DNA from 3 places in the Streptomyces sp. NPDC059255 genome. Region 1 is predicted to be linked to each of the others. Evidence: predicted binding sites of a transcription regulator. Region 1 holds the regulator's gene; each other region holds the start of a gene.
What was found. Region 1 encodes HrcA, which represses chaperone genes, less so after heat shock. Its sites were predicted from a motif close to TTNGCACTCNGNNNNNCNGAGTGCNAA; they were not measured.
Positions count from the first base shown of each region.

Region 2: groES (co-chaperone GroES) is a predicted target of HrcA. The motif match lies at 6,504-6,530, and genes of this name have one in related genera.
Region 3: groL (chaperonin GroEL) is a predicted target of HrcA. The motif match lies at 5,538-5,564, and genes of this name have one in related genera.

Region 1 covers NZ_JBHYZP010000015.1:81,210-89,030, forward strand. The annotation lists gene ACFXKG_RS19240 (SpoIIE family protein phosphatase) at 1-1,001, shown strand, start outside; gene hemW (radical SAM family heme chaperone HemW) at 1,167-2,399, shown strand; gene ACFXKG_RS19250 (DUF3097 domain-containing protein) at 2,486-3,340, opposite strand; gene ACFXKG_RS19255 (MBL fold metallo-hydrolase) at 3,374-4,156, opposite strand; gene hrcA (heat-inducible transcriptional repressor HrcA) at 4,356-5,372, shown strand; gene dnaJ (molecular chaperone DnaJ) at 5,373-6,509, shown strand; gene ACFXKG_RS19270 (nitronate monooxygenase) at 6,757-7,821, shown strand, end outside.
Region 2 covers NZ_JBHYZP010000006.1:220,089-227,909, reverse strand. The annotation lists gene ACFXKG_RS11480 (sigma-70 family RNA polymerase sigma factor) at 1-318, opposite strand, end outside; gene ACFXKG_RS11475 (response regulator transcription factor) at 613-1,224, opposite strand; gene ACFXKG_RS11470 (WhiB family transcriptional regulator) at 1,649-2,017, shown strand; partial or broken gene ACFXKG_RS11465 (LysR substrate-binding domain-containing protein) at 2,126-2,488, opposite strand; gene ACFXKG_RS11460 (MOSC domain-containing protein) at 2,610-3,284, shown strand; gene ACFXKG_RS11455 (SDR family oxidoreductase) at 3,386-4,159, shown strand; gene groL (chaperonin GroEL) at 4,321-5,946, opposite strand; gene groES (co-chaperone GroES) at 6,049-6,357, opposite strand; gene ACFXKG_RS11440 (hypothetical protein) at 6,611-7,105, opposite strand; gene ACFXKG_RS11435 (polysaccharide deacetylase family protein) at 7,102-7,821, opposite strand, start outside.
Region 3 covers NZ_JBHYZP010000009.1:51,606-59,426, reverse strand. The annotation lists gene ACFXKG_RS14060 (FG-GAP and VCBS repeat-containing protein) at 1-1,289, opposite strand, end outside; gene ACFXKG_RS14055 (hypothetical protein) at 1,573-1,788, opposite strand; gene ACFXKG_RS14050 (RNA polymerase sigma-70 factor) at 1,959-2,945, opposite strand; gene ACFXKG_RS14045 (carboxymuconolactone decarboxylase family protein) at 3,120-3,605, shown strand; gene groL (chaperonin GroEL) at 3,748-5,373, opposite strand; gene ACFXKG_RS14035 (cold-shock protein) at 5,797-6,000, opposite strand; gene ACFXKG_RS14030 (MoaD/ThiS family protein) at 6,360-6,635, opposite strand; gene thrC (threonine synthase) at 6,726-7,821, opposite strand, start outside.

The DNA of each region.
Region 1 (7,821 bases):
AGGGCGCGGCGCTCGCCTGCCGGCTCGTCGCGAACGGCCGCTCCCTGGGCACACTCATGATCGGCCGCCCCGGACATCGCACCGTCCCCGGCGAGGTGACCTCCCTCGTCGAGGACTTCGCCCGGCGCGTCGCCCTGGGCATCGGCGCGGCCCGCCGCTATGCCCGCCAGGTCACCATCAGCCGTGTCCTCCAGCGCGGGCTGCTGCCCAGCCAGGTGGCGCGCATCCCGGGCGTCACCAGCTCCCTCGTGTACGAACCGAGCGACGACGGGCTCGCGGGCGGCGACTTCTACGACGTCTTCCCCTGCCCGCCGGACGACCGCTGGTGCTTCATGCTCGGCGACGTCCAGGGCAGCGGTCCCGAAGCCGCCGTCGTGACCGGCCTCGCCCGCCCCTGGCTGCGGCTGCTCGCCCGCGAGGGGTACGGCGTCGGCGCGGTCCTCGACCGCCTCAACCGGCTGCTGCTCGACGACGCGACGGAGGCGGCCGAGTCGGCGTCCCTGATGGCCGCTGTGGCGGCCGGAGGGACCGGCGCCCCATCGGGAGCCCCGCAGGCGTCTCCCGGGCTCCCCGAGGGCCGCCAGGCCCGTTTCCTGTCGCTGCTGTACGGCGAGCTGACGCCCCGGCCGGACGGCACGGGCGTACGGTGCACCCTCGCCAGCGCCGGCCACCCCCTGCCGCTGCTGCTGCGGCCGGACGGCACCGTACGGCCCGCCGCGGAGCCGCAGCTGCTGCTCGGGGTGGTCGAGTCCGTCGCGTACGAGAGCAGCACCTTCGACCTGGAACCCGGTGACACGCTGCTCTGCGTCACCGACGGGGTCACGGAGCGCCGCTCGGGCCGCCGGATGCTGGACGACGGCGACGGGCTCGCCCGCGCCCTGGCGGGGTGCGCGGGGCTGACGGCGCAGGGCGTCGCGGAGCGGATCCGGCGCGCGGTGCACGAATTCGCGGAGACGCCGCCGGGGGACGACCTGGCGCTGCTGGTGCTCCAGGCGGAGTGACACGGAGCGGTACGGGCCGGGGATTCGGGGCGCGCCCCGAATCCCCGGCCCACAGCGCCCCACAGCGCGCCGCTCGCCCCGGCCCGTACCGCCCCCGCCTCCGGTTCGTAACCGCTTCCGGCCCGCGCGTCCCGCCGGGTCCGTCCCGTACGGGACACTGGGGGCATGCCTTCCGCACTGCCCGACGGCGACCCCATGCCCGAGACCGGCGCGCTGCCCCGGCACGCCCTGGCGGGCGCGGCGGACCGGCCGCTCGGCTTCTACCTGCACGTTCCGTACTGCGCGACCCGCTGCGGCTACTGCGACTTCAACACCTACACGGCGACCGAGCTGCGCGGCTCCGGCGGCGTGCTGGCCTCCCGCGACAACTACGCCGACACCCTCGCCGACGAGGTCAGGCTGGCCAGGAAGGTCCTCGGCGACGACCCGCGCCGGGTCCGTACGGTCTTCGTCGGCGGCGGCACTCCGACCCTGCTCGCCGCCGGGGACCTCGTACGGATGCTGGGGACGGTCCGCGACGAGTTCGGTCTCGCGGACGACGCCGAGATCACCACGGAGGCGAACCCGGAGTCCGTGGACCCGGCGTACCTCGCCGCCCTGCGCGAAGGCGGCTTCAACCGGATCTCCTTCGGCATGCAGAGCGCCAAGCAGCACGTCCTGAAGGTCCTCGACCGTACGCACACCCCGGGCCGCCCCGAGGCGTGCGTCGCGGAGGCCCGCGCCGCCGGGTTCGAGCACGTCAACCTCGACCTGATCTACGGCACACCGGGGGAGACCGACGCCGACTGGCGCGACACCCTCGCGGCGGCGGTGGGCGCGGGCCCCGACCACATCTCGGCGTACGCGCTGATCGTCGAGGAGGGCACCGGGCTCGCCCGCCGGATCCGGCGCGGCGAGGTGCCCATGACGGACGACGACGAGCACGCGGACCGCTACCTCATCGCGGACCGGGTGCTCGCGGAGGCGGGCTTCTCCTGGTACGAGGTGTCCAACTGGGCCACCACGGAGCAGGCGCGCTGCCTCCACAACGAGCTGTACTGGCGCGGTGCGGACTGGTGGGGCGCGGGCCCCGGCGCCCACAGCCACGTCGGCGGTGTGCGCTGGTGGAACGTGAAGCACCCCGGCGCGTACGCCCAGGCCCTCGCGGAGGGCCGCTCCCCGGGCGCGGGCCGCGAACTCCTCACCGACGAGGACCGCAGGGTGGAGCGCGTCCTGCTGGAACTGCGCCTGGCCGACGGCTGCCCCCTGTCCCTCCTCCGCCCGGCCGGCCTGACCGCCGCCGCCCGCGCCCTCTCCGAAGGACTGCTCGCGCGGGAGCCGTACGAGACGGGTCGCGCGGTGCTGACGCTGAAGGGCCGCCTCTTGGCGGACGCCGTCGTCAGGGACCTGGTGGACTGATCACCCGCCAGGGTGAACCGCTGCGGATTGCGGATTGCGGGTGCGGATCGCGGGCGCGGCCGCTCAGGCCGCCCCGCCCCAGCCGTTCAGGCCGCCCCGCCGACCGTGACGAAGTCGATCAGCTCCTCCACCCGGCCCAGCAGCGCCGGCTCCAGGTCCCGGTAGGAGTGCACGCGGGACAGGATCGCCTGCCACGCCGCCCCCGTGTTCGCGGGCCAGCCCAGCGCCTCGCACACGCCCGTCTTCCAGTCCTCGCCCCTCGGCACCTTCGGCCAGGCCCCGATGCCCACCGAGGACGGCTTCACCGCCTCCCAGACGTCGATGTACGGGTGGCCCAGCACCAAGACGTCCGCGACATCCGCGCCGCCCGCCGCCGCCGCGATACGGGACTCCTTCGAGCCGGGCACGAGATGGTCGACCAGCACGCCGAGCCGCGCGTCCGGCGTGGGGCCGAACTCCGCCACCACCGCAGGGAGATCGTCGATACCGCCCAGGTACTCCACGACCACGCCCTCGATGCGCAGATCGTCGCCCCAGACCTTCTCCACCAGCTCCGCGTCGTGCCGCCCCTCCACATAGATCCGGCCCGCCCTGGCCACCCGCGCCCGGGCGCCCGGCACCGCGACCGAGCCCGAGGCCGTACGGGCCGGGGCGGCCGGACGCGCGGCGCCCCCGCCCGGGCCGCCCGGCCGAGGGCGGACCAGCGTCACCGGCCGGCCCTCCAGCAGGAAGCCGCGCGCCACCATCGGGAAGACCCGGTGCTTGCCGAACCGGTCCTCCAGCGTGACCGTCGGCCCCTCGGCGGTCTTCTCGCAGCGGATCACCGCACCGCAGAAGCCCGTCGTCACCTCCTCGACCACCAGATCGGGTTCGGCGGGGACCTCCGGCGCGGGCGTGGACTTCTTCCACGGGGGCGTCAGATCGGGGCTGTAGCTGCGCATGCGCACGACGATATGCGGGGGTCGCCCGCCGGGCTACGCGGGCGGCCCCGACCCGCCGAACCGCGCCGCCAGCGCGTCCCGTTGCGCCCGTACGAACGCCGCGTCCACCACCGCCCCGTGCCCCGGTACGTACACCGCCCCGTCCCCGCCGCCCAGCGCCAGCAGCCGGTCCAGGGCGGCGGGCCAGCGCGCCGGGACCGCGTCGGGGCCCGCCTGAGGCTCGCCCGACTCCTCCACCAGGTCCCCGCAGAAGACCACCGCCGGGGCGCCGGGAGGCTCCCCGCCCGCCTCCGCCCCCGGCACCAGCAGCGCCAGGTCGTGCGCGGTGTGCCCCGGGCCGACGTTCGCCAGCAGCACCCGCCGCCCGCCGCCCAGGTCCAGCGTCAGCTCCCCGCACACCGCGTGCCCCGGCCGTACCAGCAGGTCCACCGCCTCGGCCGCCTCCGCCTCCGCGACACCCTCCCGCACAGCCTCCTCGTAGAGGCTCCCGGCGGGGCGGCCCGCGCCGCCCCCGGACAGCAGCTCCGCCGTCCCCACCGCCCCGTAGACCGCCACCCCGGAGAACGCCGCCGCCCCGAGCACATGATCGAAATGCGGATGGCTGAATGCGACATGCGTCACGCGCCGGCCGCCGAGCAGCGCCCGCGTCTGCGCCCGGAGTTCGGCGCCCTCCCGCAGCGTCGACCCCGTGTCGTAGAGCAGCGCGCCCCGCTCCCCGGCCACCAGACCGACGGTCGCGTCCCACCCCGGCAGGCGTCTGCGGCCCACTCCGGGGGCCAGCCGCTCCCACCCGTACTCTTCCCAACGGACGTCCATACCGGGACGCTACGGGAGAGCACTGACATCCGGCGCCGGGATCCGCCCGGATCCGCCGGGTAGCCTGGTCGGCCGCTCTTGCTCGGGATACGCCTTACGGCCGTACACTGAACCGGGAGCGCTGGCACTCCGCAGGAACGAGTGCCAATGAGCGCCGCGGCGGGCGAAGGACGACGGACGACATCGGGAGGTGTGCGCCATGCTCAGCGAACGCAGACTCGAGGTGTTGCGCGCGATCGTCCAGGACTACGTCGGCACCGAGGAGCCCGTCGGCTCCAAGGCACTCACCGAGCGGCACAAACTGGGTGTCTCCCCGGCGACCGTGCGCAACGACATGGCGGTGCTGGAGGACGAGGGCTTCATCGCCCAGCCGCACACCAGCGCCGGGCGCATCCCGACCGACAAGGGCTACCGCCTCTTCGTCGACCGGCTGGCCGGGGTCAAGCCCCTGTCCCTGCCGGAGCGCCGCGCCATCCAGAACCTGCTGGACGGCGCCGTGGATCTCGACGACGTCGTGGGCCGTACGGTGCGGCTGCTCGCGCAGCTCACCCGGCAGGTGGCCGTCGTCCAGTACCCCTCGCTGACCCGTTCGACGGTGCGGCACGTGGAGCTGCTGGCGCTCGCGCCCGCCCGGCTGATGCTCGTCCTGATCACGGACACCGGACGGGTCGAGCAGCGCCTGGTCGACTGCCCCGCGCCGTTCGGCGAGACCTCTCTCGCCGATCTGCGGGCCCGGCTCAACAGCCGGATCGTCGGACGCCGCTTCACGGACGTCCCGCAACTCGTGCAGGACCTGCCCGACTCCTTCGAGCAGGAGGACCGGGGGACCGTGTCGGCGGTTCTCGCGACCCTGCTGGAAACCCTGGTCGAGGAGACCGAGGAGCGGCTGATGATCGGCGGAACCGCCAACATCACCCGCTTCGGACACGACTTTCCTCTGACCATCCGGCCGGTGCTGGAGGCGCTGGAGGAGCATGTGGTGCTCCTCAAGCTGCTCGGCGAGGCCGCGGACCCCGGCATGACCGTACGTATCGGGCACGAGAACGCCCACGAGGGCCTCAACTCCACGTCCGTCGTCGCGGTCGGCTACGGTTCGGGCGACGAGGCAGTCGCCAAACTCGGCGTGGTCGGACCGACCCGCATGGACTACCCCGGAACGATGGGAGCGGTACGCGCAGTGGCACGTTACGTCGGACAGATCCTGGCGGAGTCGTAAGTGGCCACGGACTACTACGCCGTACTCGGCGTGCGCCGCGACGCATCTCAGGACGAGATCAAGAAGGCATTCCGCAGACTCGCGCGCGAGCTGCACCCGGATGTCAATCCCGATCCCAAGACGCAAGAGCGCTTCAAGGAGATCAACGCCGCGTACGAGGTGTTGTCGGACCCGCAGAAGAAGCAGGTCTACGACCTCGGCGGCGACCCGCTGTCCTCCAACGGGGGCGGCGGCGCGGGAGGGTTCGGAGCCGGCGGCTTCGGCAACTTCTCGGACATCATGGACGCGTTCTTCGGTACGGCGTCGCAGCGCGGCCCGCGCTCGCGGACGCGGCGCGGCCAGGACGCGATGATCCGGCTGGAGATCGACCTCAACGAGGCGGCCTTCGGCACGACCAAGGACATCCAGGTCGACACGGCGATCGTCTGCACGACCTGCTCGGGCGAGGGCGCCGCGCCCGGCACCTCCGCCCAGACCTGCGACATGTGCCGCGGCCGCGGTGAGGTGTCGCAGGTCACCCGCTCCTTCCTGGGCCAGGTCATGACCTCGCGGCCCTGCCCGCAGTGCCAGGGCTTCGGTACGGTCGTGCCGACGCCCTGCCCCGAGTGCGCGGGCGACGGCCGGATCCGCTCCCGCCGTACGCTCACGGTCAAGATCCCCGCGGGCGTCGACAACGGCACCCGGATCCAGCTCGCGGGCGAGGGCGAGGTCGGCCCGGGCGGCGGCCCCGCCGGTGACCTGTACGTGGAGATCCACGAGGTCCCGCACGCGACGTTCCAGCGGCGCGGCGACGATCTGCACTGCACGGTGACGATCCCGATGACCGCGGCGGCGCTGGGCACGAAGTGCCCGCTGGAGACGCTGGACGGCGTGGAGGAGATCGACGTACGGCCCGGCACGCAGTCCGGCCAGTCGATCCCGCTGCACGGCCGCGGCATCACGCACCTCCGCGGCGGTGGCCGGGGCGACCTGATCGTCCACGTCGAGGTGATGACCCCGACGAAGATGGACCCGGAGCAGGAGCGCCTGCTGCGCGAACTGGCCCAGCTCCGCGGCGAGGAACGGCCCACGGGCCAGTTCCAGCCAGGGCAGCAGGGGTTGTTCTCGCGTCTGAAGGACGCGTTCAACGGGCGGTAGGCGGGCTTGTCCGGCCGCCCGCCCGGGGGTTTGCCCCCGGGCGGGCGCGGTCGGCCAGGGCGGCAGGGGCTGTTCTCGCCCCCGAAGGCAGCGTTCAACGGGCGGTAGGCGGGCCCTTCGAAGGTTGCCTCAACGGGCAGCGCGCGGTTCGTTCGGGCCGGGGGCCGGGGGTGGCCTCCGGACCCGGCGTCACGCCTGGTGCGGTGCCGATTCGGAGGTGCCGTGGCTGACATGGCACCATGCCTGCATGTCCTCCGCACTGACCGATCTCTGCCGGTATCCGATCGTGCAGGCCCCCATGGCGGGCGGCGCGTCCTGCCCGCAGCTCGCCTCGGCCGTCTCCGAGGCCGGAGGTCTCGGGTTCCTCGCCGCCGGCTACAAGACGGTCGACGGCATGTACGAAGAGATCAAGCAGATCCGGGGTCTCACCGGCCGGCCCTTCGGCGTCAATCTCTTCATGCCGCAGGCGCGCTACGCCGACCGCGCCGCCGTCGAGGTCTACCGTAACCAGCTCGCCGGTGAGGCCACCTGGTACGAGACCCCGCTCGGCGACCCCGAGACCGGGTGGGACGACGCGTACGAGGCCAAGCTCGCCATCCTGCTCGACGACCCGGTGCCGGTCGTCTCCTTCACCTTCGGGTGCCCGACCAGGACGACCTTCGACTCGTTCGCGGGCGTCGGTACGTACACCGTCGTCACCGTGACCACGCCCGAGGAGGCCCAGACCGCCCAGTGGTCCGGCGCCGACGCCGTCTGTGTGCAGGGCATCGAAGCCGGCGGCCACCAGGGGACTCACCGTGACGACCCCGCCACCGACGGCGCGGGCCTCGGGCTCCTCTCGCTGGTCGCACAGGTCAGGGAGGCCGTCGAGCTGCCGGTCATCGCCGCGGGCGGCCTCATGCGCGGCGGTCAGATCGCCGCCGTACTCGCGGCGGGCGCCGACGCGGCACAGCTCGGCACCGCCTTCCTGGTCTGCCCGGAGTCCGGGGCCAACGCCCTGCACAAGCAGGCCATGACCAACCCGCTCTTCGTACGGACCGAGCTGACCCGGGCGTTCTCCGGCCGCCCCGCGCGCGGGCTCGTCAACCGCTTCATGCGCGAACACGGCCCGTACGCCCCGCCCGCCTACCCCGAGGTCCACCACCTCACCTCCGGGCTGCGCAAGGCCGCCGCCAAGGTGGGCGACGCGCAGGGCATGGCCCTCTGGGCGGGCCAGGGCCACCGGATGGCGCGCGAACTGCCCGCCGGGAAGCTGGTCGAGGTCCTCGCGGGCGAACTCGACGCGACCCGCGCCTCGTTCATGCCCGGCCTG
Region 2 (7,821 bases), on a different contig from region 1:
GGCCGTGGATCCCGGGTGGCGCATGGCGGCCCGCTGGAGGTCGGCGACCTTGTGTCCGGCGATGGCGAAGACGAACGCCTCGAAGGGCCGTCCGGTGTCGCGGTAGCGAGGCAGCGCCATCAGCACGGCGACGCAGACCTCCTGCGCGAGGTCCTCGACGAAGTGGCGCGCGTCACCCGGCAGCCGGTTGAGTCTCGTACGGCAGTAACGCAGCGCGAGCGGGTGCACGCGGGCGAGCAGATCGTGGGTCGCCCGTTCGTCGCCGTCGACGGCGCGGTGAACGAGCGCACCAATCACCGTGGGCTCGTCTTCGCGCATCGGTCCATGGTGCCTTGGCGGCTGCTGATCGGTGGCACTGCGTCCGTAGTTGTGCACCGAAGCGTTATGAGCGGGTGCGGCAGAACTCATCTCCTGCGCTCTCCCCTCGCGCTCGTCCGACTCGTCCCCGTGGAAGTCCACATCTCAAGGATGCGGCATAGCGCGGGAAACGGGTGTGTACGGGCGTACGTTGTCTCACCCTTCGCCCGGAAAGCACCGTACGCGGCACCGCGAACACACCCTCGCCCGCCGTCGGAGAACGCCGGCGGGCGAGGGGTCAAGGCCGTACGTACGTCAGCGGACCAGGCCCCAGCGGAAGCCGAGCGCCACCGCGTGCGCGCGGTCGGAGGCACCCAGCTTCTTGAAGAGCCGCCGGGCGTGCGTCTTGACCGTGTCCTCCGAAAGGAACAGCTCACGGCCGATCTCGGCGTTGGAACGGCCGTGGCTCATGCCTTCGAGCACCTGGATCTCGCGCGCCGTGAGCGTCGGCGCGGCGCCCATCTCGGCGGACCGGAGCCGGCGCGGGGCGAGCCGCCAGGTCGGGTCGGCGAGCGCCTGTGTGACCGTCGCGCGCAACTCGGCGCGCGAGGCGTCCTTGTGCAGATAGCCGCGGGCCCCGGCGGCGACCGCGAGCGCGACCCCGTCCAGATCCTCCGCGACCGTGAGCATGATGATCCGGGCGCCCGGATCGGCCGAGAGCAGCCGGCGGACGGTCTCGACCCCGCCGAGACCGGGCATCCGTACGTCCATCAGAATGAGATCCGACCGATCGGCACCCCAGCGGCGGAGGACTTCCTCGCCGTTGGCCGCGGTCGTCACGCGCTCGACACCGGGCACGGTCGCGACCGCGCGGCGGAGCGCCTCTCGGGCAAGCGGGGAGTCGTCGCAGACGAGGACGGATGTCATGACCGTCCTCCGCAGCTAGTGCGCGTCACCTTGAGCCTCCAGGCTGGGTACATGTCGTCACCTGTGCGATTGACGCTCTCGGACATGTGCCCGATCGCTCATTCTCTCAACCGCCTCGCACACTCAACGACGGTCACTCGAAAGAGTTACGGGTCTGACGACCCGGTTCGGCACTCCCCGTGAGGAGACGCACACGGAGGAGAGCGACGGAAGTCTTTCGGTACCCAATCGGAGCCATGCCCCATTTAGCGGCTTTTCTTCCCTTTTGCTGGTGTCTGTAGCTAGATTCGCAATGAGTCATATTTACATCTACTTACATAGTAGATGTACGGTCGGGAGCACCGGAGCGGGCACGCGCCGGGCTCGTACCCGGCGTCCAAGCGGCGCGTATCCGCCTCAGCACGGTTTCAAGGGGACATGAGCAATGGCAGATTTCTCCCGCCTTCCCGGACCGAACGCAGATCTGTGGGACTGGCAGCTGCTCGCCGCCTGCCGCGGTGTGGACAGTTCGCTCTTCTTCCACCCGGAGGGGGAACGGGGCGCGGCACGAAGCGCGCGTGAGAACTCGGCGAAAGAGGTGTGCATGCGGTGCCCGGTCCGCGCGGAGTGCGCGGCCCACGCGCTGGCGGTACGGGAGCCGTACGGAGTGTGGGGCGGGCTGACGGAGGACGAGCGGGAAGAGCTGATGGGACGGGCCCGCACCCGGCTGATCACGGCACACTCCGCCCCGTCGGGCTCCGGGCCGGGGCAGGCCGGAGGGGCCGGGCCGGGAAGCCATCAGCAGGGTGATTGAACGCAGCCTCCACCCAAAGGAAGAAACGTTCCTGCACGCCTCTCGTACCCGTGCGGGGCAGTGCTACGAGGCGCGCGCCTCAAGAAGGCTCACGGCGCACCGTGCGCGTCAGTGTGCCGCCGCGCGCGTGAGCTGTTCGAGCGTGGCCGCGACCGCCGGGACCCGTGCCAGGTCCGGCAGCGTGAGCGCGACGACCTCCCGTTCCACGGGCGGCTCGACCGTCGGCGCCCGCACCCCGTCCGTACGGACCGACCGCATCGCCGGCCCCGGCGGCATCGCCGCCCCGAGCCCCGCGGCGACCAGCCCGATCACGGCCGGATAGTCGTCGGTCGCGAAGTCGATCCTGGGCGTGAACCCCGCCGCCCCGCACGCGTCGACGAGTTGGCTACGACAGCGCGGGCACCCCGCGATCCACGCTTCCCCCGCGAGTTCGCCGAGCGCGGCCCGGCCGGCCTCCGCGAGCCGTGCCCCCTACCCGGCCCGCGCGCAGCCCGGCGATGGCGGCCGTCTCCTCCTCCGCGGCGGTGAGCCCGGCACTGATACCGCCCCATGATGAGTGGATCACTTGAGCCGGGGTGACTAGCGTGGCGCCATGAAGCTTCTGACCGTGAATGTGGGACGGCCGAAGTCCGTGGAGTACACGGATGCGCCCGGCGGTTTCACGGGTATCGACAAGCGCCCGGCGGAGGGGCCCGTCCGGGTGGCCGACCCGGGCCCCAAGGGCGAGGGGGCGAGCGGGCTCTCCGGTGACGCGGTCTGCGACCTGCGCCATCACGGCGGCAGCGACCAGGCGGTGTACGCGTTCGCGCGGGAGGATCTCGACCACTGGGAGCGGGAGTTGGGGCGGACGCTCCCCAACGGCAGTTTCGGTGAGAATCTCACGACGTCGGGCCTCGACATGACGGAGGCGCTGATCGGGGAGCGCTGGCGGATCGGTTCCGAGGTGGTGCTGGAGGCGACGAGCGGGCGGATCCCGTGCCGTACGTTCCAGGCGTGGCTGGGCGAGGCGGGCTGGGTCAGGCGCTTCACGCGGCAGGCGGTGACGGGCGCGTATCTGCGGGTCATCACTCCGGGGGAGATCCGCGCGGGTGACCCGATCGAGGTGGTCCACCGGCCGGACCACGAGGTGACGGTGGCCCTGGCGTTCCGGGCGAGTACGACGGAGCGGGAGCTGCTGCCGCGCGTCCTCGCCGCCGGGGAGGCGCTGCACGGGGAGGAGTTGCGGGCCGCGCGGGCGTATGTGGCGAAGCACGGCGGTCTCGTGTAGGCCCTGCCGTCCGGCTCGGGCGGGCCCGGCATGACCCGGACGAGAGGCCCCATGCCCCGCCGGGGCCCGGGCCGCCCTGGCACAGGCATTACCGTGCGCGTATGACGACTGCTCTGATTACGGGCTCGACGGCGGGCATCGGCGCCGCCTTCGCGCGGCGGCTGGCGGCGGACGGGCACAATCTCGTGCTCGTGGCCCGCGACACCGAGCGCCTGCGGGACCAGGCGACGGAACTGCACGATCTGCACGGCATCGAGGCCGAGGTGCTCACCGCCGACCTGTCCACGGACGCCGGGATCGAGGCGGTGGAGAAGCGGCTCTCGGACCGCATTCACGCGGTGGACCTGCTGGTCAACAACGCGGGCTTCGGCAGCAAGGGCCGTTTCCTCGACGTGTCGATGGAGGACGAGCTGACGATGCTGAAGGTGCACTGCGAGGCGGTGCTGCGGCTGACGTCGGCCGGTGTCTCGGGGATGCGGACGCGCGGGCGGGGCGGGGTCGTCAATGTGGCGTCGGTCGCCGCGTTCCTGCCGCGGGGGACGTACGGCGCCTCGAAGGCGTGGGTCGTGCAGTTCACCCAGGGCGCGGCGCGGGATCTGGCCGGCACGGGGGTGCGGCTGATGGCGCTGTGCCCCGGTTTCACGCGGACCGAGTTCCATGACCGGGCCGGGATGGGCACGGACAACATCCCGGGGTGGATGTGGCTGGACGCGGACAAGCTGGTGGCGGCCGCGCTGGCGGACCTGGCGCGCGGGAAGACCGTGTCCGTACCGGATCCGCGGTACAAGGCGCTGATGGGCGCGGCGAAACTGGCCCCGCGCGGGCTGCTCGGCGGGATCACCTCGAAGGCGGGGCGCAAGTACGGCCCGCAGTGACATGGCACCACGGCGACAGCCGGGCCCGGCGCCCCTCCAGGGGGTACCGGGCCCGGCTGCTTGTCACCTCAGGTCCGTTCTCACCACGGCCCGCGCCCGGGGAATCCCCGCGACGGGCGACCGCCTCCGCGAAAGCGGCGGCGGTCAAGCCGCAGAGGACGTCAGTGGCTGTGGCCGTGGCCGCCGTGGCCCGCGTCGGCCTCGTCCTCGGCCGGCTTCTCGACGACCAGGGTCTCGGTCGTGAGCAGCAGCGCGGCGATGGACGCGGCGTTCTCCAGGGCGGAGCGCGTGACCTTGACCGGGTCGATGACGCCGGCCTTCACCAGGTCGACGTACTCGCCGGTGGAGGCGTTGAAGCCGTGGCCCTTGTCCAGGTCCGCCACCTTCGAGGTGATGACGTAGCCCTCAAGGCCGGCGTTCTCGGCGATCCAGCGCAGCGGCTCGACGACGGCGCGGCGGACGACCGCGACACCGGTGGCCTCGTCGCCCTCCTTGCCGAGGTTGCCCTCCAGCACCTTGGCGGCGTGCACCAGAGCGGAGCCACCACCGGAGACGATGCCCTCCTCGACCGCGGCGCGGGTCGCGGAGATGGCGTCCTCCAGGCGGTGCTTCTTCTCCTTCAGCTCCACCTCGGTGGCGGCGCCGACGCGGATCACGCACACGCCGCCGGCCAGCTTCGCGAGGCGCTCCTGGAGCTTCTCGCGGTCCCAGTCGGAGTCCGTGGACTCGATCTCGGCCTTGATCTGGTTGACGCGGCCGGTGATCTCGTCGGCGGCACCCGCACCGTCGACGATGGTCGTGTCGTCCTTGGTGACGGTGACGCGGCGGGCGGAGCCCAGCACGTCCAGACCGGCCTGGTCGAGCTTGAGGCCGACCTCCTCGGCGATGACGGTCGCACCGGTGAGGGTGGCGATGTCGCCGAGCATGGCCTTGCGGCGGTCACCGAAGCCGGGGGCCTTGACCGCGACGGCGTTGAACGTGCCGCGGATCTTGTTGACGACGAGAGTGGAGAGCGCCTCGCCCTCGACATCCTCGGCGATGATCAGCAGCGGCTTGGAGCTGCCGCCCTGGATGACCTTCTCCAGCAGCGGGAGCAGGTCCTGGATCGAACCGATCTTGCCCTGGTGGATCAGGATGTACGGGTCGTCGAGGACGGCCTCCATACGCTCCTGGTCGGTCACCATGTACGGGGACAGGTAGCCCTTGTCGAAGGCCATGCCCTCGGTGAAGTCCAGCTCCAGACCGAAGGTGTTGGACTCCTCGACGGTGATGACACCGTCCTTGCCGACCTTGTCCATCGCCTCGGCGATGAGCTCGCCGACCTGCTCGTCCTGCGCGGAGAGCGCGGCGACGGCGGCGATGTCGGACTTGTCGTCGATCGGGCGGGCGGTCGCGAGCAGCTCGTCGGAGACGGCCTTGACCGCGGCGTCGATGCCCTTCTTCAGGGAGGCCGGGGAAGCACCCGCGGCGACGTTGCGCAGACCCTCGCGGACCAGCGCCTGCGCCAGCACGGTGGCGGTGGTGGTGCCGTCACCCGCGATGTCGTTGGTCTTGGTCGCCACCTCCTTCACGAGCTGGGCGCCGAGGTTCTCGTACGGGTCGTCGAGCTCGACCTCGCGGGCGATCGTGACGCCGTCGTTGGTGATGGTGGGGGCGCCGAACTTCTTGTCGATGACGACGTTGCGGCCCTTGGGGCCGATCGTCACCTTCACCGTGTCGGCAAGCTTGTTGACGCCGCGCTCGAGGGCGCGACGGGCGTCCTCGTCGAACTTCAGGATCTTCGCCATGGGAGCTTCTCTGTCCTCTCAAATGAGCTGCGCCCCTGTCCACCCGGCATTCGCAGGGGGGCCAGGGGCGCAGCTCAAAAGCAAAAGTAAATCTTCGGTGAGTTACTTCTCGATGATCGCGAGCACGTCGCGAGCCGAGAGGACGAGGTACTCCTCGCCGCTGTACTTCACCTCGGTGCCGCCGTACTTGCTGTACAGAACGACATCGCCGACGGAAACGTCGAGCGGGAGCCGCTCGCCGTTCTCGAAACGGCCCGGGCCCACAGCCAGGACGACGCCCTCCTGGGGCTTCTCCTTGGCGGTGTCCGGGATAACCAGGCCAGAGGCCGTGGTCTGCTCGGCGTCGAGCGGCTGGACCACAATGCGGTCCTCGAGCGGCTTGATGGCAACCTTGGTGCTGGCGGTCGTCACGATCCGACCTCCCCCTTCGGAGATCTCACGGGGTTAACTGTCTGAGGGTGGCGACCAGATGGACCCGTCGTCGCGGGTGCCGGATCCGTCAGTCGCGCTTTGGCACTCTCCAGTGGGGAGTGCCAGGCCTGAGACTATGACCGCGATTAGCACTCGGTCAAGCGGAGTGCCAATACGGACGGTCGCGGCGTGAGCCCCCGAGGGGGAAACGCAAGCGGAGAGGGCATGGTTCCGGACGCGAGTTCGGGCGCGGTCAGCGCGTGTCGGGCGTGTCGGGCGCCCTGCGCGCGCCGGGTGCGTCAGGCGGCGTGTCGGGTGCGCGGGACGGCGTGCCGGGTACGCCACCGGCCGCCCCACGGGCCGGGCGGGCCGGCCCCCGGCACTTCGCGGTCCGCTTCCCCGTCCACCGCTTCCCCGCCCGCCCCGGCGGCGCGGACCGCCCGCAGCTCCGGCGTACGACGACGGCACGCGAGACGGGCTCCGGAACCGCCACGCGCGGAATACCGGGGACACCGGAGATTCCGGGGACACCGGCGATTCCGGGGACACCGGCGACACCGGGGACACCGGCGACACCGGGTCCCCGTGAGACTCCCGCGATCGGCGGGGCCTGCCACGCCCGCGGGCCGACCCGCTGCGCCGCCTTGCGCCCGAGCCGTTCGATGGGGTCCACCGACTGCGCGCAGCCGACGGTGAGGAGGGCACCGGCCGCCAGCACTCCGGCCAGCAGCCGGTGCCCGGGTCTCATACGTAGTCTTCCAGCCTGGCCACGGCGTATCCCTTGTCCGTGATCACCTTCATCGCGTGCCGGATCATGTCGGGCATCGTGCCCTTCCAGTCCTCGCGGCCGCGGAAGTGCGTGAGGACGATGTCGCCGGGGTGCAGGTCCCGGTCCCATTCGCGCCACTCCATGTGGTCGGGGTACGCCTCGGCCGTCCAGAGCGGCACGGCCCGCACCCCGCAGGTCTTGGCGGCGCGCAGCGTGTCGTGGTTGTAGTTGCCGTACGGCGGCCGGAAGAGCGTGGGGCGCTTCCCGTACCGCTTGCCCAGCCTGTCCTGCTGGTCGCAGATCTCCGTGCGCTGCTCCTCGTAGGAGAGCCCGGGCAGGTAGGGGTGGTTGAGCGTGTGGTTCTGGATGGTGACCCCGCGGTCCTGCATCTGCTTGAAGTAGCCGTAGTTGTCGTTGATGACGTAGTCGCTGAGGAAGGCGGTGTACGGGATCTTCAGCTCGGTCATCATCCGCAGCAGCTCGGGGTCCTTCTCCGAACCGTCGTCCATCGTCAGGAAGACGACCCGGTCCTTGACCGGGACGGTGGTGAAGACGGGCGGCAGGTTCTCGCCCTCCGCCTCGTCCTCGATCTCGAAGCCCTTGCGGTTGGTGATCTCCGGCTTGACGGCGGGCGCGGGGGGCGCGGCCAGGGGCGTACTGGCGAGTCCCCACTTCTTCGCCGCGACGGCGCGCGC
Region 3 (7,821 bases), on a different contig from region 1:
CCGTTGCCGCCGACGTACACCTCCGGGTTGCCGTCCCGGTCCGTGTCGATCACCGCCGTGGCCGAGCCGAAGTGGTCGTCGTTCTCGGAGGTGCTGGGGATGCCCTTGGCGTTCTGGGTGAAGGACTTCGCGCCCGTGGTGGTGATCCCGGAGGCGCTGCCGCGCAGCACGGTGATCGCACCCGAGGCCGTGGTGGTCGCCGGGTCGCCGCCGGTCTCGTACGCGGCGCCGATGATCAGGTCGGCGTAACCGTCCCGGTCGGTGTCGCCGATGGCCACGGCCGAGCCGAAGCGGTCGCCTTCCTCGTCCAGGCCCGGGACGCCGCTGGTGGCCTGCGAGTAGGAGCGGGCCTTCACCGTGTCGCTCACACCGTTCGGGCCGCCGTAGGCGACGTAGATCTTGTTCTGCTCCGGGTGGCCCGTGACCAGGTCCTGGTAGCCGTCCTTGTTCAGGTCGCCGAAGGCCGCGGGGTAATGGGTGCTGTACGCGTACGGGCCGCCGTAGGTGCTGCCCTTGACGAGGCCACCGGGCGAGCCCTTCAGCACCACACCGCCCGGCGTCCCGTTGCCGAGGACGACCCCGCCGCTGACGACGATGTCGTCGATCCCGTCGCCGGTCATGTCGCCGACGTGGACGGCGGAGGTCAGGAGCTTGTCCAGGGAGCCGGTGTTCCGGAACCAGACGCCGGCCGACGCGCCCGTCGTGCGGTCGAGCGGGCCGAGCCGTACGGAGAGGCCGTACGAGGCGCCGTTGTTGCCGCGGGTGATGAAGTCGTCGATCCCGTCGCCGTTGACGTCGCCCACGCCGACGGTGCCGCCGAGGACCTTCGGGTCGTCGGCCCGGTAGCTGCCGGTCGTGACGGTGGTGCCCGCGCCGGTGATGCCCTTCGCACTTCCCCAGAGCACCGTGTTCTTCTCGGCCCAGTTGACCACCAGGTCGTCGTAGCCGTCGCCGTCGAGGTCCCCGTGGGCGGTGACGGCCCGCCACTGACCGTTCTCGGCCGGCTCGCCGGGGACGCCCGGGGTGGCCTGGCTGATGACCGATGCCGTGTCGTACCGCAGGCCGGTGGCGGAACCGTACGCGACGGTGACGACGCCCGCCCGCTTGACGCCGTTCACGGTCGCGGTGTGCGCGCCGATGGCGAGGTCCGGATAGCCGTCGCCGTTGAAGTCCGCCCCCGCCCCCGTACGCGCGGCCGCCGTGCCGTCCGCGGCGGCCGGTGTCGCCGCGACCAAGCCGAGCAGAGTGACCGCGCACGCGGCAGCCGTGGTGAGCGCTCTTGCGCGCATCAGAACCCCCCAGGTTCCCGTGGCGGCCCGATGAGGGGCCGCCGAAAGCTGAACGGCTGTGATCATACGACCTCCTCCCGACCCGTCACTTACCGCCGGTCCTTCTTTACATGCGGAGCCGACCCCCTTACTTATCAAGGGAATGCGGTAGTCAATATCCTTTGACGATTCACCGGGAAAACGTGAACCGGAGATTCGCACGCACATCACTCGCCCTTACGTCCCGCACCACGCCGGCCGTCGCCGGCACCCTGGCCGGGGCGACATCCGTGCAGGCCACGTACTACAGCGGGGGCATGCCGGGCCGGTCGTTCCATGTCAAGACCGCCGGCATCGACGACCAATGAGTCACGTACTTCAAAACCGGCCGATCGAACTGGAACAACGCGGGCGCCGGGGCGAAGACCGGGCGTAAGCCGAGCGCGAAGTCGTCCTTCACCGCCGCTCGCCACAGCGCGAGACGGTACGGAATACATTCGCCTTCCGGGTCCTGCCACATCAATCGGATCTTCAAGATCCAGGTGAATGCGAGGACCCTCGACCGGGATGCCGGTTCCACGTACGACCAGTGGGTCCGCAACACCACCACGCACGAACTCGGGCACGCGCTGAGCCTCGACGGCAATCCTGGGAGCGGCTTTCCCCGCCCGGTACCCGGCGGCGCGGGGCTCAGCGGCGCAGGGCGGTCTCCCGCCGCATGTGCGACAGCTTCTCGGGGTTGCGCACCGCGTAGAGCCCGGTGATGAGGCCGTCGTCGATGCGCACCGCCATGACCGTGTCCATCTCGCCGTCGAGTTGGACGATCAGCGCCGGGCAGGCGTTGACCTGGGCCGGCCGCAGCGTCGCCGCGGTGACCCTGCCGAGGCCGTGCGTGAGCAGGCGGGCCACCTTGTCGGCCCCCACGACGGGCCGCAGGACGGCCTGTTTGATGCCGCCGCCGTCGCCGAGGAGGACGACGTCCGGCGCGAGGATGTCGACCAGGCCCTGGAGATCGCCCGTCTCGACCGCCCGCGTGAACGCGTCGAGCGCGTTCCGGGTCTCGGCCTGGGACACGGTCCCGCGCGGACGGCGCGCCGCGACATGGGCCCGGGCCCGGTGCGCGATCTGACGGACCGCCGTCGGGCTCTTCCCGACGGCCTCGGCGATCTCGTCGTATCCGAGGTCGAACACCTCGCGCAGCACGAACACCGCCCGCTCCGTCGGCGTGAGCGTCTCCATCACCAGCAGCATCGCCATCGAGACGCTGTCGGCCAGCTCGACGTCCTCGGCCACGTCGGGCGCGGTGAGCAGCGGCTCGGGCAGCCAGGTGCCGACGTAGGACTCCTTGCGGCGGCCGAGCGTACGCAGCCGGCTCAGCGCCTGACGGGTGGTGATCCGGACCAGATACGCGCGCGGCTCCCGCACCGTGCCGGGGTCGACGCCCGCCCAGCGCAGCCAGGTCTCCTGGAGGACGTCCTCCGCGTCGGCGGCGGAGCCGAGCATCTCGTAGGCGACGGTGAAGAGCAGGTTGCGATGGGCGACGAACGCTTCGGTGGCGGGATCCGCGCGCCGCCCGTCCGCCGGTTCCCCCTGCTCCCCCTGCTCCCCCTGCTCCCCCTGCTCCCCCGGCCGGCCGTGCTCGCCGTGGCCGCCGTGCTCGCCGTGCTCGTTCCTCACCGGCTGCTCCTGCCTGTTCGCTCCGGACGGGTGCCCCGCGCACAAGACGCCGGTCCCCGCGGCTCTGTGACACCCGCGAGCGGTGGCGTACGTCACATGGCCGTCCTGTCACAGGGGGCGGGCCGCCGGCATCTCGTGTTCATCCAGTGCAACACCACGAGTGAGGATCCTGTGATGGACGCCCGATTCAATCTGTTCGAGAACCCGGTCGCCGGCAAGTTCGCCAAGCGGTTCGCCGGTGCCGCCCTGGTGATCCACCAGTCGTCGCTGCCGGCCGCCACGCAGGAGCTGGTGTCGCTGCGCGCCAGCCAGATCAACGGCTGCGGGCACTGCATCGACATGCACACCAAGGAGGCCGCGGCGGCCGGTGAGACCGCGGTCCGGCTCAGCCTGGTCGCCGCCTGGCGCGAGTCCACCGTGTTCACCGAGGCCGAGCAGGCCGCGCTGGCGCTCGCCGAGGAGGGCACCCGGCTCGCCGACGCCCACCAGGGCGTGTCCGACGAGACCTGGGCGCGGGTGCGCGAGCACTACGACGACGACCAGACCGCCGCGTTGGTCTCCCTGGTCGCCCTGATCAACGCGGCCAACCGGCTCGCCGTGATCGTGCACCAGCGGGGCGGCTCGTACGAGGTCGGCATGTTCGCCGCCGCGGTGAGCTGACGCCGTGAGCTGACGCGGAAAACACCGAGGGCGGCACCTCTTCGGCCCGGTCGGGTCCAAGAGGTGCCGCCCTCGGTTCAGGACGGTCGATCAACCGGTCGGCCGACCGGACGCGGCGGGCGTCCGGGCGGCCTCGGGTGGATCAGAAGTCCATGTCACCGCCCGGCATGCCGCCGCCGGCCGGGGCCGCGCCGGCCTTCTCCGGCTTGTCGGCGATGACGGCCTCGGTGGTGAGGAACAGCGCGGCGATGGACGCGGCGTTCTGCAGCGCGGAACGCGTGACCTTCGCCGGGTCGATGATGCCCTCGGCGATCATGTCGACGTACTCGCCGGTCGCGGCGTTCAGGCCGTGACCGACCGTCAGGTTGCGGACCTTCTCGACGACGACGCCGCCCTCAAGACCAGCGTTGACGGCGATCTGCTTGAGCGGAGCCTCCAGCGCGAGCTTGACGGCCTGCGCGCCGGTCGCCTCGTCGCCCGTCAGCTCGAGCTTCTCGAAGACCGAGGCAGCCTGGAGCAGAGCCACGCCACCACCGGCGACGATGCCCTCCTCGACGGCGGCCTTGGCGTTGCGCACCGCGTCCTCGATGCGGTGCTTGCGCTCCTTGAGCTCGACCTCGGTCGCGGCGCCGGCCTTGATGACGGCTACGCCGCCGGCCAGCTTCGCGAGGCGCTCCTGGAGCTTCTCGCGGTCGTAGTCCGAGTCGCTGTTCTCGATCTCGGCGCGGATCTGGCTGACCCGTCCCGCGACCTGGTCGCTGTCGCCGCCACCGTCGACGATGGTCGTCTCGTCCTTGGTGATGACGACGTTGCGGGCGCGGCCGAGCAGGTCGAGACCGGCGTTCTCCAGCTTGAGGCCGACCTCCTCGGAGATGACCGTGCCGCCGGTGAGGATGGCGATGTCGTTCAGCATCGCCTTGCGGCGGTCACCGAAGCCCGGAGCCTTGACGGCGACGGACTTGAAGGTGCCCTTGAGCTTGTTGACGACCAGGGTCGACAGGGCCTCGCCCTCGACGTCCTCGGCGATGATCAGCAGCGACTTGCCGGACTGGATGACCTTCTCCAGCAGGGGAAGGAGGTCCTTCACGCTGCCGATCTTGGAGTTGGCGATCAGGATGTACGGGTCGTCGAGCGACGCCTCCATACGCTCCATGTCCGTGGCGAAGTACGCCGAGATGTAGCCCTTGTCGAAGCGCATGCCCTCGGTGAGCTCAAGCTCAAGTCCGAAGGTCTGCGACTCCTCGACGGTGATGACGCCTTCCTTGCCGACCTTGTCCATCGCCTCGGCGATGAGCTCGCCGATCTGCGTGTCAGCGGCGGAGATGGAGGCCGTCGAAGCGATCTGCTCCTTGGTCTCCACGTCCTTGGCCTGCTCCAGCAGGGCGCCGGAGACGGCCTCGACGGCCTTCTCGATGCCGCGCTTGAGGGCCATCGGGTTGGCGCCGGCCGCCACGTTGCGCAGGCCCTCGCGGACGAGCGCCTGGGCGAGGACGGTCGCGGTGGTCGTACCGTCACCGGCGACGTCGTCCGTCTTCTTGGCGACTTCCTTGACCAGCTCGGCGCCGATCTTCTCGTACGGGTCCTCGAGCTCGATCTCCTTGGCGATGGAAACACCATCGTTGGTGATCGTGGGGGCGCCCCACTTCTTCTCGAGGACGACGTTGCGGCCCTTGGGACCAAGGGTGACCTTGACGGCGTCGGCGAGCTGGTTCATCCCGCGCTCGAGACCGCGCCGTGCCTCCTCGTCGAACGCGATGATCTTGGCCATGTGAAGTGGTCCTCCCGGACGGATGGGGTCTCCCCTGCTCGAACGCAGTTGAGAGCTTGGGGAAGGATTGCTCCGGACCGCGCTGGCGCCCGCGACGGACGGCCTGAGAGTCGCTGGTTCCTTGCCCCACCGACTCTTCGGGCCTCACCGACCCGGTCCTTAAGTTGTCACTCTCACTCGCAGAGTGCTAACGCCAATAATTAGCACTCGACCCATGAGAGTGCAAGCGCCTACAGGGGTCATCGAGGGGTGGCGGGTGGGCGCAAGGGCCTGAGGACTTCGCCCCCGGAGCCGACCGGAGCCGAGGGGACACGCATGAGGGGCCCGTATCCCGGTGCGGGATACGGGCCCCTCATGCGTGAGTGGGTGCAGAGTGCGTACTGACTGCGTACGTGAGTGCGTCGGTGGCCGATCGCGCCGGGATCAGACGGCGAGCTTGACCATGTCCGCCTGCGGACCCTTCTGGCCCTGCGAGATCTCGAACTCCACTCGCTGACCTTCTTCAAGGGTGCGGTAACCGTCCATCTGGATCGCGCTGTAGTGGACGAATACATCCGCACCACCGTCGACCGCGATGAAGCCGTAGCCCTTCTCCGCGTTGAACCACTTGACGGTGCCCTGAGCCATGCCAACTCCCCTATTACTGGCCCTTGGACGGGGCCACACTTCGCGCCGGAACGCGTCGACCGCGGCTGAATGTATCTGCCCAACTGCCCTCTGCAACAGGTCAATCGGACGAGAAATCTGGGCATGGCCGAACACGCATAGTGCTGAATCCACTGCGTTCCGGGGCAAGTCGGGCCGGGCAAAGGGTACGTACACCACATACGGCGCCAGGACTTTGCCCTCATGTTGTCGCGTTCTCGCTCGCGTTGGGAGCGGGCGACGGCGGGGCGTTCCCTTACTCTACCGTGCTCAACCATGTAGAACGGCCCCCTCCGCTTCTGTCGCGGAGAGGACCGTTTCCCTTACGGAGCGCGGCTGTGTCAGCCTCCGGCGACCGCCGGGATGATGGAGATGCCCGCGCCCGCCGGGGTGGCCGTCTCCAGGCCCTGCTCGAAGCGGACGTCGTCGTCGTTCACGTACACGTTCACGAAGCGGCGCAGCTTGCCCTCGTCGTCCAGGACGCGCGCGGCGATGCCCGGGTGGCTCGTCTCCAGGGACTGGATGACCTCGGAGAGGTTCGCGCCCTCCGCGGGGACTTCGGCCTGGCCGGCGGTGTAGGTGCGGAGGATGGTGGGGATACGGACCTTGACGCTCATGATGGGACCTTTCTGCGAAGTCGGAGTCGGAGCGGGTGATCGGCCTGACGGATCACTCGGTTCGTCAGCGGGGTCAGCTTGGCCGCGTGATCAGCTCGCGGCAAGACCGGCTTCGCGGAACGCGTCGAGGCTCGGGCGGATCGTCGCCGTCGGACCGGTCGTCGGCGCCACGGCGTCCAGCGTCTTGAGCCCGTCACCGGTGTTGAGGACGACCGTGGTGAGGGCCGGGTCGAGGACGCCGGCCTCGATGAGCTTCTTCGTCACGCCGACGGTCACCCCGCCCGCGGTCTCGGCGAAGATGCCCTCGGTGCGCGCCAGCAGCTTGATCGCGTCGACGATCTGCTCGTCGTTCACGTCCTCCACCGCGCCGCCGGTGCGCCGGGCGATGTCCAGGACGTACGGTCCGTCGGCCGGGTTGCCGATCGCCAGGGACTTGGCGATGGTGTCCGGCTTCTGCGGCCGTACGACGTCGTGCCCGGCCTTGAAGGCGGTGGAGACCGGCGAGCAGCCCTCGGCCTGGGCGCCGAAGATCTTGTAGGGGCGGTCCTCGACGAGCCCCAGCCTGATCAGCTCCTGGAGCCCCTTGTCGATCTTCGTGAGCTGCGATCCGGAGGCGATCGGGATGACGATCTGGTCCGGCAGCCGCCAGCCGAGCTGCTCGCAGATCTCGTACGCGAGGGTCTTGGAGCCCTCTCCGTAGTACGGCCGCAGGTTGACGTTGACGAAGCCCCAGCCCTCGCCCAGCGGGTCGCCGATGAGCTCGGAGCAGAAGCGGTTGACGTCGTCGTAGTTGCCCTCGATGCCGACCAGGTCGCCGCCGTACACCGCGGCCATGACGACCTTGCCCTGCTCCAGGTCGTGCGGGATGAACACGCAGGAGCGGAAACCGGCGCGGGCCGCCGCGGCGCCGACGGCGCCCGCGAGGTTGCCGGTGGAGGAGCAGGAGAGGGTGGTGAAGCCGAAGGCGCGCGCGGCCTCGACGGCGATGGCGACGACGCGGTCCTTGAAGGAGTGCGTCGGGTTGCCGGAGTCGTCCTTGATGTGGAGCGAGCCGGTGATGCCCAGCTCACGGGCGAGGTTGTCGGCCTTGACCAGCTTCGTGAAACCCGGGTTGATGTTGGGCTTCGAGGCGACGTCCGCGGGGACGGGCAGCAGCGGCGCGTACCGCCAGATGTTGTCCGGGCCC